DNA from 3 places in the Enterobacter sp. 6722112 genome. Region 2 is predicted to be linked to each of the others. Evidence: predicted binding sites of a transcription regulator. Region 2 holds the regulator's gene; each other region holds the start of a gene.
What was found. Region 2 encodes CRP, which controls carbon source genes, mostly activating them, when cyclic AMP is high. Its sites were predicted from a motif close to ATGTGANNNNNNTCACAT; they were not measured.
Positions count from the first base shown of each region.

Region 1: the regulator CRP is predicted to act here: its motif matches at 1,680-1,697, upstream of epd (erythrose-4-phosphate dehydrogenase).
Region 3: the regulator CRP is predicted to act here: its motif matches at 1,960-1,977, upstream of ydfZ (putative selenium delivery protein YdfZ).

Region 1 is NZ_JBZWGR010000007.1:3,464,219-3,468,384, forward strand. It holds gene pgk (phosphoglycerate kinase) at 1-416, opposite strand, end outside; gene epd (erythrose-4-phosphate dehydrogenase) at 466-1,485, opposite strand; gene AC4OVU_RS18005 (nucleoside/nucleotide kinase family protein) at 1,779-2,489, opposite strand; gene AC4OVU_RS18010 (MltR family transcriptional regulator) at 2,486-2,995, opposite strand; gene glpX (class II fructose-bisphosphatase) at 3,011-3,982, opposite strand; gene AC4OVU_RS18020 (zinc-binding dehydrogenase) at 3,979-4,166, opposite strand, start outside.
Region 2 is NZ_JBZWGR010000007.1:3,902,071-3,906,236, reverse strand. It holds gene AC4OVU_RS20270 (YccS/YhfK family putative transporter) at 1-1,449, opposite strand, end outside; gene crp (cAMP-activated global transcriptional regulator CRP) at 1,507-2,139, opposite strand; gene AC4OVU_RS20260 (OsmC family protein) at 2,450-2,854, shown strand; gene AC4OVU_RS20255 (phosphoribulokinase) at 2,940-3,809, opposite strand; gene AC4OVU_RS20250 (YheU family protein) at 3,840-4,058, opposite strand; gene AC4OVU_RS20245 (hydrolase) at 4,058-4,166, opposite strand, start outside.
Region 3 is NZ_JBZWGR010000007.1:1,842,084-1,846,249, forward strand. It holds gene AC4OVU_RS10405 (mannitol dehydrogenase family protein) at 149-1,612, shown strand; gene ydfZ (putative selenium delivery protein YdfZ) at 1,657-1,860, opposite strand; gene AC4OVU_RS10415 (universal stress protein) at 2,148-2,579, shown strand; gene AC4OVU_RS10420 (GntR family transcriptional regulator) at 2,615-3,301, opposite strand; gene ydfG (bifunctional NADP-dependent 3-hydroxy acid dehydrogenase/3-hydroxypropionate dehydrogenase YdfG) at 3,392-4,138, opposite strand.

The DNA.
Region 1 (4,166 bases), 440 kb from region 2:
TCCATCACGAATACGTCGCACAGCGCAGCGTATTTTTTGGACAGGGTTTCGTCGTCTTTCTTTTCGCCTTTGTTGAAGCGAACGTTTTCCAGAACAACCAGCTCACCTTCGGCAACTTCCACGCCGTCCAGGTAATCTTTCACCAGGCGAACCGGGCTGGACAGTTTGTCTTTCAGGTAATTAACAACCGGCAGCAGAGAGAACTCTTCGTTGTACTCGCCTTCAGTTGGACGGCCCAGGTGGGAGGTGACCATCACTTTAGCGCCCTGCTTCAGAGCCAGTTCAATGGTTGGCAGAGATGCACGGATACGCGCGTCGCTGGTCACTTTGCCATCTTTAACCGGTACGTTCAGATCGGCACGGATGAAAACGCGTTTACCTGCCAGATCCAGATCGGTCATCTTAATTACAGACATGGTGAATCCTCTCGTTGATTCTTAAAGTTTTGCAAGCGCAAGGTGCGCTCTACCTGAAACCTTTTGCGGCCATGGCTAACGTGGTGTCGAGCATTCGGTTAGCAAAGCCCCATTCGTTATCACACCAGACCAGCGTCTTGATAAGGTGCGCACCACTGACTCGCGTCTGCGTGCCATCCACGATGGCGCTGTGCGGGTCGTGGTTAAAATCTACTGAGACCAACGGTAATTCCGTATAGTCAACTATACCATGAAATGCTCCCTGTGCCGCTTTTTGCAGCAACAGGTTGACTTCACAGGCTTTTACCGGTTTTTTCACCGTCACGCTAAGATCGATTGCGGTGACGTTTATCGTCGGCACGCGCACGGCAATCGCTTCGAAACGGTCGTTAAACTGCGGGAAAATACGGGTGATCCCGGCAGCCAGTTTCGTATCCACCGGAATGATGGACTGGCTCGCCGCGCGAGTGCGCCGTAAATCCGGATGGTAGGCGTCGATGACCTGCTGATCGTGCATGGCGGAGTGAATCGTGGTCACGGTGCCGGATTCAATGCCATACGCATCGTCTAACAGTTTAATGACCGGAATAATGCAGTTGGTGGTGCAGGAGGCGTTGGAGACAATGCGGTGTTCAGCTTGCAGCTCGTGCTGGTTGACGCCAAACACGACGGTGGCGTCGAGGTCGTTACTGCCGGGATGGGAGAACAGCACTTTTTTCGCGCCAGCATTCAGATGCGCTTCGCCATGTTCACGGTTACCGTACACGCCGGTACAGTCCAGCACCACATCCACACCCAGTTCGCGCCAGGGCAGCCCTTCAATACTGTTCTCATGCAGCACGCGGATGGCATCGTCACCGACGAACAGCTGTTCCCTTTCCTGGCGAACGTCCCAGGCAAAGCGACCGTGGCTGGTGTCATATTTCAACAAATGCGCCATGCCCGCAGCATCCGCCAGTTCATTGATTGCCACCACGGTGATTTCCGCACGACGCCCGGATTCATATAAAGCACGAACCACGTTGCGTCCGATGCGACCGAAGCCATTAATCGCTACGCGTACGGTCATAGATCTCCTGCAAAGCTATCCCTGAGTTTGAGGTGGCTGAAAGAGTAATCCAGCGACGCCCGAAGGGGAATCCTTGCTGTCACAAACTGCGATTGATTGGTCAATTGTCGAACATTTAATCGACTGAAACGCTTCAGCAAGAATAAGCGAATCGGGGAATAAAAGGAATCTCTGTCCAGATTAAGAGCGATTTTATCTGATCTCCATCACATTTTTCCGGAATAATCCCTTTTCATCCCGCCACGTAAAAACGCGGCGGGTCGACCGGAGCCCCTACTGAAAGCCGCTGAGGATCAGACGAGTCGGTATTCGCCATTTGCCGACATCATCAGTTCAACATTGGCAGGACGGCTGTGACGCAAAGCACGCTCCACGTTTGGCCCGTCGGTGCGCGCATAAAACGCGTCGGCGTCGGCCTGAGAGAGTCCGCCGGCCAGCTTACGTCCAACCAGGCGCGTACGTAAGGCTTCGGCGGGGGCGCGAATAAACAATGAAAAATCACAGTATTCCATCAGCGTTCGCCATCGTTCGTCATCAAGCAGCAGCCAGTTACCCTCAACAATCACGACAGGGGCCGTTACCACGATTGCATCTTCGACAGGGTCGTGCGTTTGCCGGTCATACTGCGGCCAGGTACCGTCGCCCTCTTTTATCTGCCGCAGATGTTGCGCCAGCCTGTCGACATCAAAGGTCTCCGGAGCGCCTTTGTACGCGCGCAGGTTATGCGCTTCCAGCCAGACGTTGTAGTGATGAAATCCATCCATTGGCAACGTCTGAATCGGAGCGAGCCCCTCCATCTGACGAGAGAGATATTCCCAGAAGGCGGTCAGCGTGGACTTGCCCGTACCGGGCGGGGCGCTGAGAAAAACAATCGTACGTCTGCTGGCGCTGGCGAAATGCCGTTTCGCCAGTTGCCGCAGCAAAGGCTTATGAACATTTTCAATTTCGTCGTCAGGATAATGTGCTTCTACATATAGCCCATTGACCGTTAGCCCAATTTTCACGGCGTAAGTTCCTTTAAAATTGTCGTTACCGCCAGGGTGAGCGCCGTCTTGATCATTGCGGTAAAGCGCACCTCAGACCATGCGGCAAAGTCAGCAAATTTCATCGACTCCAGCGCGCTGAATAACGTCGCGTTACGGGTGATGCAATTAACGTTGCTGATAAAATCCCAGGTGATGTCATCGGCGAAGCCAGGGATCGTATCCTGCTCGTTCAGATACTGATAAAACTGCGAAAAATGCGTTATGTCGGCGTAGAGCCATTTTTCCATTTTCCCCAGCGCATAGATCAGGCGTAACGCCACATCGATGTCATCAAGCGGCCCACTCCGGGCGAGTAACGGCTTCACTGCATATTCCACGATCTCTTCATCGTTATCGACAAACAGCGACGGCAGAAAACATTTAATGCCCTGGAGTAAAAAAGACTGTGCCGTCGTCATGAATGCGAGGAGGTTATTCTGAGCATCCAGTTGCTCAAGCACATCGTCTTCTGTCAGCGTCGTCATTTGTATCTCGATAAATCACCGTGAATGCAGAGAGTCTATTATATTACACGTTCGATCTGCGCCGCCGATCAGTAAAGTTTGCGTGCGCACACCCTTCGCAACCTGTTGAATACCTTTAACCAGTTCGCCACCCGTCACGCCCGTCGCGCTGAACAGGATGTCATTGCCCTTTACCAGTTCGCTAAGGGTATAGATACGATTGACTTCCACCTTCATCTCCGCACAGCGACGGTGCTCCTGCACGGCGACCCGACGGTTCTCAGGACTCTCCCCTTTCGCTTCACAAAAATCGATCAGCTCCGCCTGCATATCGCCACCCAGCGCTTTCACCGCGCAGGCGGAGATCACCCCTTCCGGCGCGCCGCCTGTGGTGTACATCAGATCATAGGGATTATCCTGTAAGCAGGTCAGAACGCTGGCGGCGACATCGCCATCGGGCAGCGCAAACACTTTCACGCCCAGCTGCGTCGCCTCGGCAATTGCATTTTGCAGGCGCGGTTTGTCCAGCGTCACCATCCGCAGATGCTCCAGCGGCTTGCCCAGCGCCCGGGCAACGTTGCGAAGGTTGTCTGCCAGCGGGAGATCGAGGCTGATTGCCCCGGCTGCCGCTGCGTTAACCACCAGTTTTTTCATGTACATATCAGGGGCATGAAACAGGCGGCCCTCAGGCGCAAACGCCATCACAGCCAGCGCATTGCTTTGCCCCATCGCCACCATGCGGGTGCCCTCGATGGGATCGACGGCAATATCCACCGCCGGGCCGATGCCGCTTCCGACCTCCTCGCCAATCCACAGCATTGGCGCATGGTCGATCTCACCTTCGCCGATAACGATACGCCCGCGCATCGCTATCGCGTTTAGCGCCTCGCGCATGGCGGTTACCGCCAGCCCGTCGATTCGGTTTTTATCGCCGCACCCGGTTTGCGGCCAGGCGGCCAACGCCGCCTGTTCCGTAACGCGAAAGAGCGGCCATGCCAGAGACATCATGCCGCCGCCTCCCCAATATCCACACCAAACTGCGCCAGCAGATAGCGCTCTGCTTTTTCATTCCAGATGCCGTGCGTCTCTTCCACAAGCCTTGCCAGCTCCCGGAAAAGCGGATCGGTTTTGCCCTTTTCGGCAAAATCGGCAATGGCCGTTAACGGCATGGTGACACCGTTATAGATAAGCT
Region 2 (4,166 bases):
AATAAACTGTTCCCCGTTAAGCGTGAGCAGTTGCAGGGTATACACCGCCGTGACCGTAAAGCCCACCATCGCCCAGCCGTAGTTTTTGCGGATGATCAGGTAGCTCACCAGCGTGATCGCCAGCATACCGGCCAGGGTATAGCCTTCCGGCACGTGAAAGTGCAGCGTCACGCCCGCGATAATCAGCCCCGCCATCGTACCGCCCGCCCGATGCAGAATGCGCACCCGCGTGGCGCCATAGCCGTTCTGGGTGACAAACAGCACGGTCATTAAGATCCAGTAGGGTTTCGGCAGGTGCAGGGCCATTCCCATCAGGCTGGCGATGCTCAGCATCACACTGATCCGCGCGGCATTGCGCAGGGCGGAAGATTTCAGTGATAGATAGCTTTTGAGCGCGGGCAGCAGCGGCAGCCGTTTTTGCTTATCGGCCATCAGGTCCCGGGCATAAAGCGGGCGCTGGGTGCGTAACACCCGGGCGATGCGGCTGAAATGCCAGGCAGCAAATTGCCCGACCGGGTTATCCGCGTGCTGACGCGCAATCTTTTCCAGCGCGCCGAGCTGTTTGTCCATGTTAAAGCGCGTCGGGTAGCGGTGATAGAGGATATCGTCAGCCAGCACCCGCAGGCGGGCCGCGACGGTCTGCGCGTTCCAGCGGATCACCGCTTCCGCATGGCTGCGCTCCACCAGCTTTTGCACCTCTTCCGGATTATGAAGGCTGACGGAGATATGCTCCTGCAAATCCAGCCCGACCTGGAAGGTTCGCAGCAGCGGCTTGTATTCATGATTTTTGTTGGCGGCAAGCATGTGCAACTGCTGATAGCACTGGCTGATCAGATCCACCACTTTTTGCTGGCGCGCCAGCAGCGGCGGCAGGGATTTTTCCGGGTCGGTATGTTGAGTGAGCAGGGTGTATTTTGCTTCGCAGTATTCAGCAAGCTGCACGTAGAGCAGGCTCAGGGATTCGCGCAGCGGCTGTTCCCGCCACAGCCAGAACCAGAACCAGTTAAACAGCCCGTACCATAGCGTGCCGAGGGCGTAAATCAGCAATGGCTCCCACACCGGCATATTGCCCGCAAGGCTTAAGGTGAAGATGGCGGCAATCAGCGACGCGGGAAGCAGGCGGGCGTGCAGCGAGCTGATTTCGGCGGTGACGCCGAGCGTCATCGCCAGCACGGTCAGGATCAACGGCAGAGGAATGTCGCGGGCCAGTAAAAGTTGTACGGCAAGGCTACAGCCGGCAAACAGGCAGCCGCCAATAATCAGACGTTTAAAAAAGCGTTTATGCGGCGTATCCAGACCGGCAATGTTGCAGCAGGCGGGCACGAGGGAAAACAGCAGGCCTTGCTGAAGATGTCCGAGGATCAGGCCCACGGCCACGGGAAGACACAGCACCAGCGTTTGTCGTAGTGCGTAGTTAACTTCCGGGTGATAGATCAGCCTGCGCCACATGAGGAGTAGAGACAAAAACGGCGTGCCACCCTGCGGCGGCACGCCGTTTGACCGAAATTAACGGGTTCCGTAGACCACGATAGTTTTACCGTGGGCAGAGATCAGGTTCTGGTCTTCCAGCATCTTCAGGATACGGCCCACTGTTTCACGGGAGCAGCCGACGATCTGACCGATTTCCTGACGGGTAATTTTAATTTGCATACCGTCAGGGTGGGTCATGGCGTCTGGCTGTTTCGCCAGGTTCAACAGCGTCTGCGCGATACGACCGGTCACGTCCAGGAAGGCGAGGTTACCCACCTTCTCAGAGGTCACTTGCAGACGGCGTGCCATCTGGGAAGAAAGACGCATCAGGATGTCAGGGTTGACCTGAATCAGCTGACGGAATTTCTTGTAAGAAATTTCAGCCACTTCACATGCTGTTTTTGCACGAACCCAGGCGCTACGTTCCTGGCCTTCTTCAAACAGGCCCAGTTCACCGATAAAATCGCCCTGGTTCAGATAAGAAAGGATCATCTCTTTCCCTTCTTCATCTTTGATCAGCACGGCCACCGAGCCTTTAACGATGTAATACAACGTTTCCGCTTTTTCACCCTGGTGAATCAGCGTGCTCTTTGATGGGTACTTATGAATGTGGCAATGAGACAAGAACCATTCGAGAGTCGGGTCTGTTTGCGGTTTGCCAAGCACCATGCGCTGTTATCCTCTGTTATAAGCTGTCACCAGAGTCATAAGATGCATCCGGACTCTGGGGTTGCAATCGAATTCTTACCCATACCTGGGAAGTCGGCTGTCGTAACGTTTCGCAGCCAGTAAAGTTTGATGTCCTCTGCATACATGTGTAACGTCAATGTATTACTGTAGCATCCAGAGTGTTTTAGCATAGCTTTCGCCGCGTGTCTCCTGGTGTCTCGCTTCAGCATGACGCAGGTCGCCTTCCGTTGCGAGAAATGTAACGTACACGTAATCTGTCATAAAAAATGCAACGTTGGAGTGAGTGAATATGCAAGCGCGTGTGAAATGGGTTGAAGGGTTAACGTTCCTGGGCGAGTCTGCTTCTGGGCACCAGGTTTTGATGGATGGCAACTCCGGCGATAAAGCGCCAAGCCCAATGGAAATGGTGCTGATGGCGGCAGGCGGATGCAGTGCGATCGACGTGGTGTCGATCCTGCAAAAAGGCCGTCATGACGTGACCGATTGTGAAGTGAAGCTGACGTCGGAACGTCGTGAAGAGGCGCCCCGCCTGTTCACGCATATTAATTTGCACTTTATCGTCACCGGCAAAGAACTGAAGGACGCGGCGGTCTCGCGTGCGGTTGACCTGTCTGCGGAAAAATACTGCTCTGTGGCGTTAATGCTGGAGAAAGCGGTAAAAATCACCCATTCGTATGAAGTGATCGCGGCTTAATTTTTGGCGGGTGGCGCTTCGCTGACCCGCCCTACAAAAGCACGCCCGTAGGCCCGGTAAGCGCAGCGCCACCGGGCAAAACAATTCACGCGATCTGCTTTCCTTCCATCAGCCGCTGCACCAGCGGTGTCATGATCAGCTCCATTGCCAGCCCCATTTTTCCGCCCGGTACCACTAACGTATTCATGTGCGAAATAAACGAACCCTGTAGCATCGCCAGCAGCCAGGGATAATCAATGCCTTCCAGGTTGCGGAAGTGGATCACCACAAAGCTCTCGTCCAGCGACGGGATGCTTTTTGCAGCGAACGGGTTAGAGGTGTCCACGGTGGGGACGCGCTGGAAGTTAATGTGGGTTCGGGAGAACTGCGGCGTCAGGAAGTTGATGTAATCTTCCATGGAGCGCACCACCGAGTCCATGACCGCCTCTCGCGAATGGCCGCGCTCGCTCATGTCACGCGTCAGCTTCTGGATCCACTCAAGGTTAACAATCGGCACCACCCCCACCAGCAAATCCACGTGGCGCGCCACGTCGTGCTGAGGCGTCACCACGCCGCCGTGCAATCCTTCGTAAAACAGCACGTCAGTCGGTTCCGGCAGCGGCTGCCAGGGCGTGAACGTGCCGGGGACCTGGTTCCAGGGCACGGCTTCATCGTAGGTGTGGAGATACTTGCGGGACTGCCCGGTACCGCTTTGCCCGTATTCACGGAAGGTTTGCTCCAGCAGGCCGAAGTCATTGGCCTCCGGGCCGAAGTAGCTGATGTGTTTACCCAGATCGCGCGCCTTGCGGATGGCCATATCCATCTCCGGGCGCGTGTAGCGGTGAAAGCTGTCGCCTTCTACCTCTGCCGCCCGTAAGTTAAGCTGGGCGAAGATCTTGCGGAAGGCGAGGCTGGTGGTAGTGGTTCCCGCCCCACTCGAACCCGTAACGGCAATAACCGGATGTCTGGCAGACATAGCAACTCCCTGACTGGAAAAGTGTAAAGATCAGCCGTGAAACGCGTTGCGTGGCATGATATTGACCGTCTCATGCAGTTCGGACCATACCAGCACCACGTCGCCGCTTTTAAGCTGGCGCTTAACATCGTTGACCTTTTGTTCAAGCGAACGTTCATGTTCACCATAATCGGTGCCTTCGCGCAAGACAAAGCTTTCAATCAGATTATCGAGCGTGTCGGGAGAGAGATCCTGCCAGGGAATAATCATTATTTACCGTCCAGATAAGCCGTTAACCAGTCGGGAATACGCGTCTCAAGCCACATTTTTGGCCGACGCAGCGTGCCGCCGACAAAGCCGACGTGTCCCCCGAATTGG
Region 3 (4,166 bases), 2.1 Mb from region 2:
ATCAATGTTCATGGCAGCATAACCAGTATTGTGATCGGCAGGATAAAGTAATGACACTGCCATTCTAGTTGGTTTAGTCAACCGGCGCAGCCGCACTGTCACCAGAGCGGCTGCGGATCTCAGCGTTCATAATTAACGAGTCTCAATCATGGAAAACCGTTTATTACAGGCGAAGGCAACGCGTCCTCAGTACGATCGCGACAGCCTCAAGGCACGCATTGTTCATTTAGGGTTTGGCGCGTTTCACCGTGCGCACCAGGCGGTGTACACCGATATACTCGCCGCAGAACAGGGCAGCGACTGGGGTTACTGCGAAGTTAACCTGATTGGCGGCGAACAGCAGATCGCCGATCTGAAGGCACAGGATAATCTTTATACCGTAGCAGAGATGTCTGCCGATGCGTGGACGGCGCGCGTGGTCGGCGTCGTCAAAAATGCGCTGCATGCGCAGGTCGACGGCCTTGAAACCGTGCTGGCGGCGCTGTGCGATCCGCAGGTCGCCATTGTTTCCCTGACCATCACCGAGAAAGGGTATTGCCACTCCCCGGCAACCGGACAACTGATGTTCGATCATCCGTTAATCGTTGCCGACCTGCAAAACCCCCATCAGCCGAAATCTGCGCCAGGCGTAGTGGTTGAAGCGCTGGCGCGGCGTAAGGCGGCGGGGCTGCCAGCATTCAGCGTGATGTCATGCGATAACATGCCGGAAAACGGCCACGTGATGCGCAATGTCACCTGCGCCTACGCGCGCGCTGTTGACGGCGAACTGGCCGACTGGATTGAAGCGAACGTCACCTTCCCGTCAACCATGGTGGACCGTATTGTGCCCGCCGTCACGGCTGAAACGCTGGATAAAATTGAACAGCTGACCGGCGTACGCGATCCGGCAGGTGTCGCCTGCGAGCCGTTCCGCCAGTGGGTGGTAGAAGATAATTTCGTCGCCGGACGTCCACAGTGGGAAAAGGCCGGTGCGGAACTGGTTTCTGATGTCATTCCGTTTGAAGAGATGAAGCTGCGTATGCTTAACGGCAGCCACTCGTTCCTGGCCTATCTCGGCTACCTGGCCGGTTATCAGCACATTAACGACTGCATGGAAGATGAACATTATCGCGCAGCCGCGCATGCGCTAATGCTGAAAGAGCAGGCGCCGACGCTGAAAGTGAAGGGGGTGGATTTAGCTCACTATGCCGACCTGCTGATCGCACGTTACAGCAATCCGGCCCTGCGCCACCGCACCTGGCAAATCGCCATGGACGGTAGCCAGAAATTGCCGCAGCGGATGCTCGATTCCGTTCGCTGGCACCTTGTCCACCAGAAACCCTTCCCGCTGCTGGCCCTCGGTGTTGCGGGCTGGATGCGTTATGTCGGCGGTGTGGATGAGCAGGGTAACGCGATTAAGGTGAGCGATCCGCAGCTGGCGGTGATTCAGGCGGCGGTAAACGGTAGCGCTGAAGGCGAAAGCCGCGTTAGCGCGCTGTTGGGCATTGAGGCTATTTTCGGTAACGAGCTGCCGAAGGACGCGGTGTTTGTGGCTGCGGTCATGCAGGCCTATCAAACGTTGCTGCAAAAAGGCGCGAAGGCCACGGTTGCTGAGTACGCCTCCCGGCTTTAACGCGATGACATGCCGCCGTCCGCGGCGGCATGTCGGGGCGCAGCTTAGTGCATCCCCAGGCGAATCAGCTCAATCGGTTCGAACTTACCTTCGCATCCTTCGACTTCAACCGTTTTACCACGGCGCACCTGCTCGGCATTAAGGCCGTCGCTGTGGATCGCTTTAATCACGCCGAACTGGCCTGTGCCGCTAATCATGACGCGGCTGCCAGTGGTGATTGCATTTCGGTTACGGTCGTATGTCATCATGGTATTTTCTCCTCTCGTACTTATCCGTTACGGCGCTAATTCAACGGCTGCCGTTCACGGGGCACTATTAATACGCCTCTCTTTAACGAAATTATTTGCTTTTGATCAAGCTCACACTTTTTTCTTATTTCATGCAGGCGTTGACGGTTCAGGACACCACTTTACAAAGCGGACAGTTATTTTCCTTAATTGATAGTTTCCGGGTGCAAGTGTTTAGGCTTTGTTTATATCCACAATGTCATTCTGGAGGCAGAAAATAACCCTTCATCGGAAAAGGAGTCAGGCTTATGTATAAGAAAATTTTGATGCCTGTTGATGTGTTTGAAATGGATTTGAGCGATAAAGCGGTACGCCACGCGGTCAACCTCGCGAAGGCGGAAGGCGCGACGATCAACCTGGTCAACATTCTCCCTAACAGCAGCCGTTCGTTACTGCGGGGGTTCAATGCCGATATTAAGAAGTTCGAAGAGTATATGACCGCCGAGTCTGATAAGAAGATGAAGGCGCTGAAACGGCTCTTTGATATGTCCCCGGACAATATTGACTGTGAAGTTCGCTTCGGCAACGTACGCGATGAAATCATCAAGCTCAGCAAAGAGGGGAAATACGACGTTATTGTTATCGGATCAAAAAATCCGAGCATTACAACCCATCTGCTGGGTTCAAATGCTGAAACTATTCTGCGCTACGCCACTATTCCGGTATTAGTGGTCCGCTAATTACTTCGCCGCAACCGAAAGGAGGCGGCGAGGTTTTATTCTTCGTTGAACCACTCGCGGTTTTCCTGGCGAATTAACTGAACTGACTCACTAATTTCCTGAAGGTGAAGCGTCATCGCTTTATCTACGGCTTCCACGTCGCGTTTTTCCAGCGCGCTGAAAATATCATGATGCTGGCGCAGCAACATCTCTGGCGGAGAAACATGGTCGAGGCTCATGTAGCGCACGCGGTCGATGGTAGCTTTGATGTTTTCGACGGTATCCCACGCGAGCTGGCACTCGGCGATCTGCGCCAGTTTCTGGTGGAACTCGTCGTCCAGCTGGAAAAAGTCGTTTAACTGTTTGCGGTCGATGGCGATTCGTTGCTGATGCAGGTTTTGCTCCAGCAGGTAGCACTGGTTATCGTTGATGAGCGACGCGGCGCGACGCACCACGGCGCACTCGATGGCCTGGCGAACAAAACAGCCATTCCGTACCTGCGAAAGCGAAATTTTATTTACATAGCTGCCGCGCTGAGGGCGGATCTGAATAAGGCCGTTTTCTGCGAGCTTAATAAACGCCTCACGTACGGGCTGACGGGAAACGTCAAAACGTACCGAAACCTCTTTTTCTGAGAGTGGCGTTCCCGGTGGGATCAGGCAGCGAACAATATCACGGCGTAAGATGCGATATATTTGCTGATTAACGGGCTGGGTAGGATTAAGTTGCGATTCAGCGGCCATGGGTTGTGATTTCTCAGAGAGTTAACCTGAACATACTACCATTCTTTTCCCTGCCATCACATACCCGGCCCGCAGGCCGGGCAGGGTAAATTAACCGCGATGCACGCTGAGTCCGGCATAGGTCTGGCTGACGGGCATCATCTCAACCGTATTGATGTTGACATGCTTCGGCAGATTCGCGACCCACCAGACGGTTTCGGTGATATCTTCCGGCGTCAGCGCATTCGCGTTTTCATAGGTTTTATCCGCTTTCGCGTCGTCGCCTTTGAAACGCACGTTGGAGAATTCAGTTCCGCCTACCAGACCCGGTTCAACATCGGTCACGCGGATCGCGGTTCCGTGCAGGTCGGTGCGCAGGTTCAGACTGAACTGGCGGACAAAGGCTTTGGTCGCGCCATAGACGTTGCCGCCCGCGTAAGGCCAGCTTCCGGCGGTGGAACCGATGTTAATGATATGGCCACGGTTACGTTCAACCATGCCCGGCAGCACGGCGCGGGTCATGTACACCAGCCCTTTGTTGTTGGTGTCGATCATGTTTTCCCAGTCTTCCACGCTGGCTTTGTGGGCAGGCTCCATGCCCAGTGCCAGGCCAGCGTTATTGACCAGCACGTCAATTTCACGCCATTCGGCAGGCAGGTTGGCAATCATCTCTTCGATGGCGGCGCGGTTGCGGACGTCCAGCTGCGCGGTCAGAATGCTGTCACCCAGCTCGTCTTTTAGCTCCTGCAAACGCTCCTGACGACGCCCTGTTGCAATCACTTTGTGTCCGTTGGCGACGAAGCGACGCGTGATGCTTTCACCAAAACCCGCTGTCGCCCCGGTAACTAAAATAATCATCTCACTGTTCCTCAACGCTTTTTGTGTT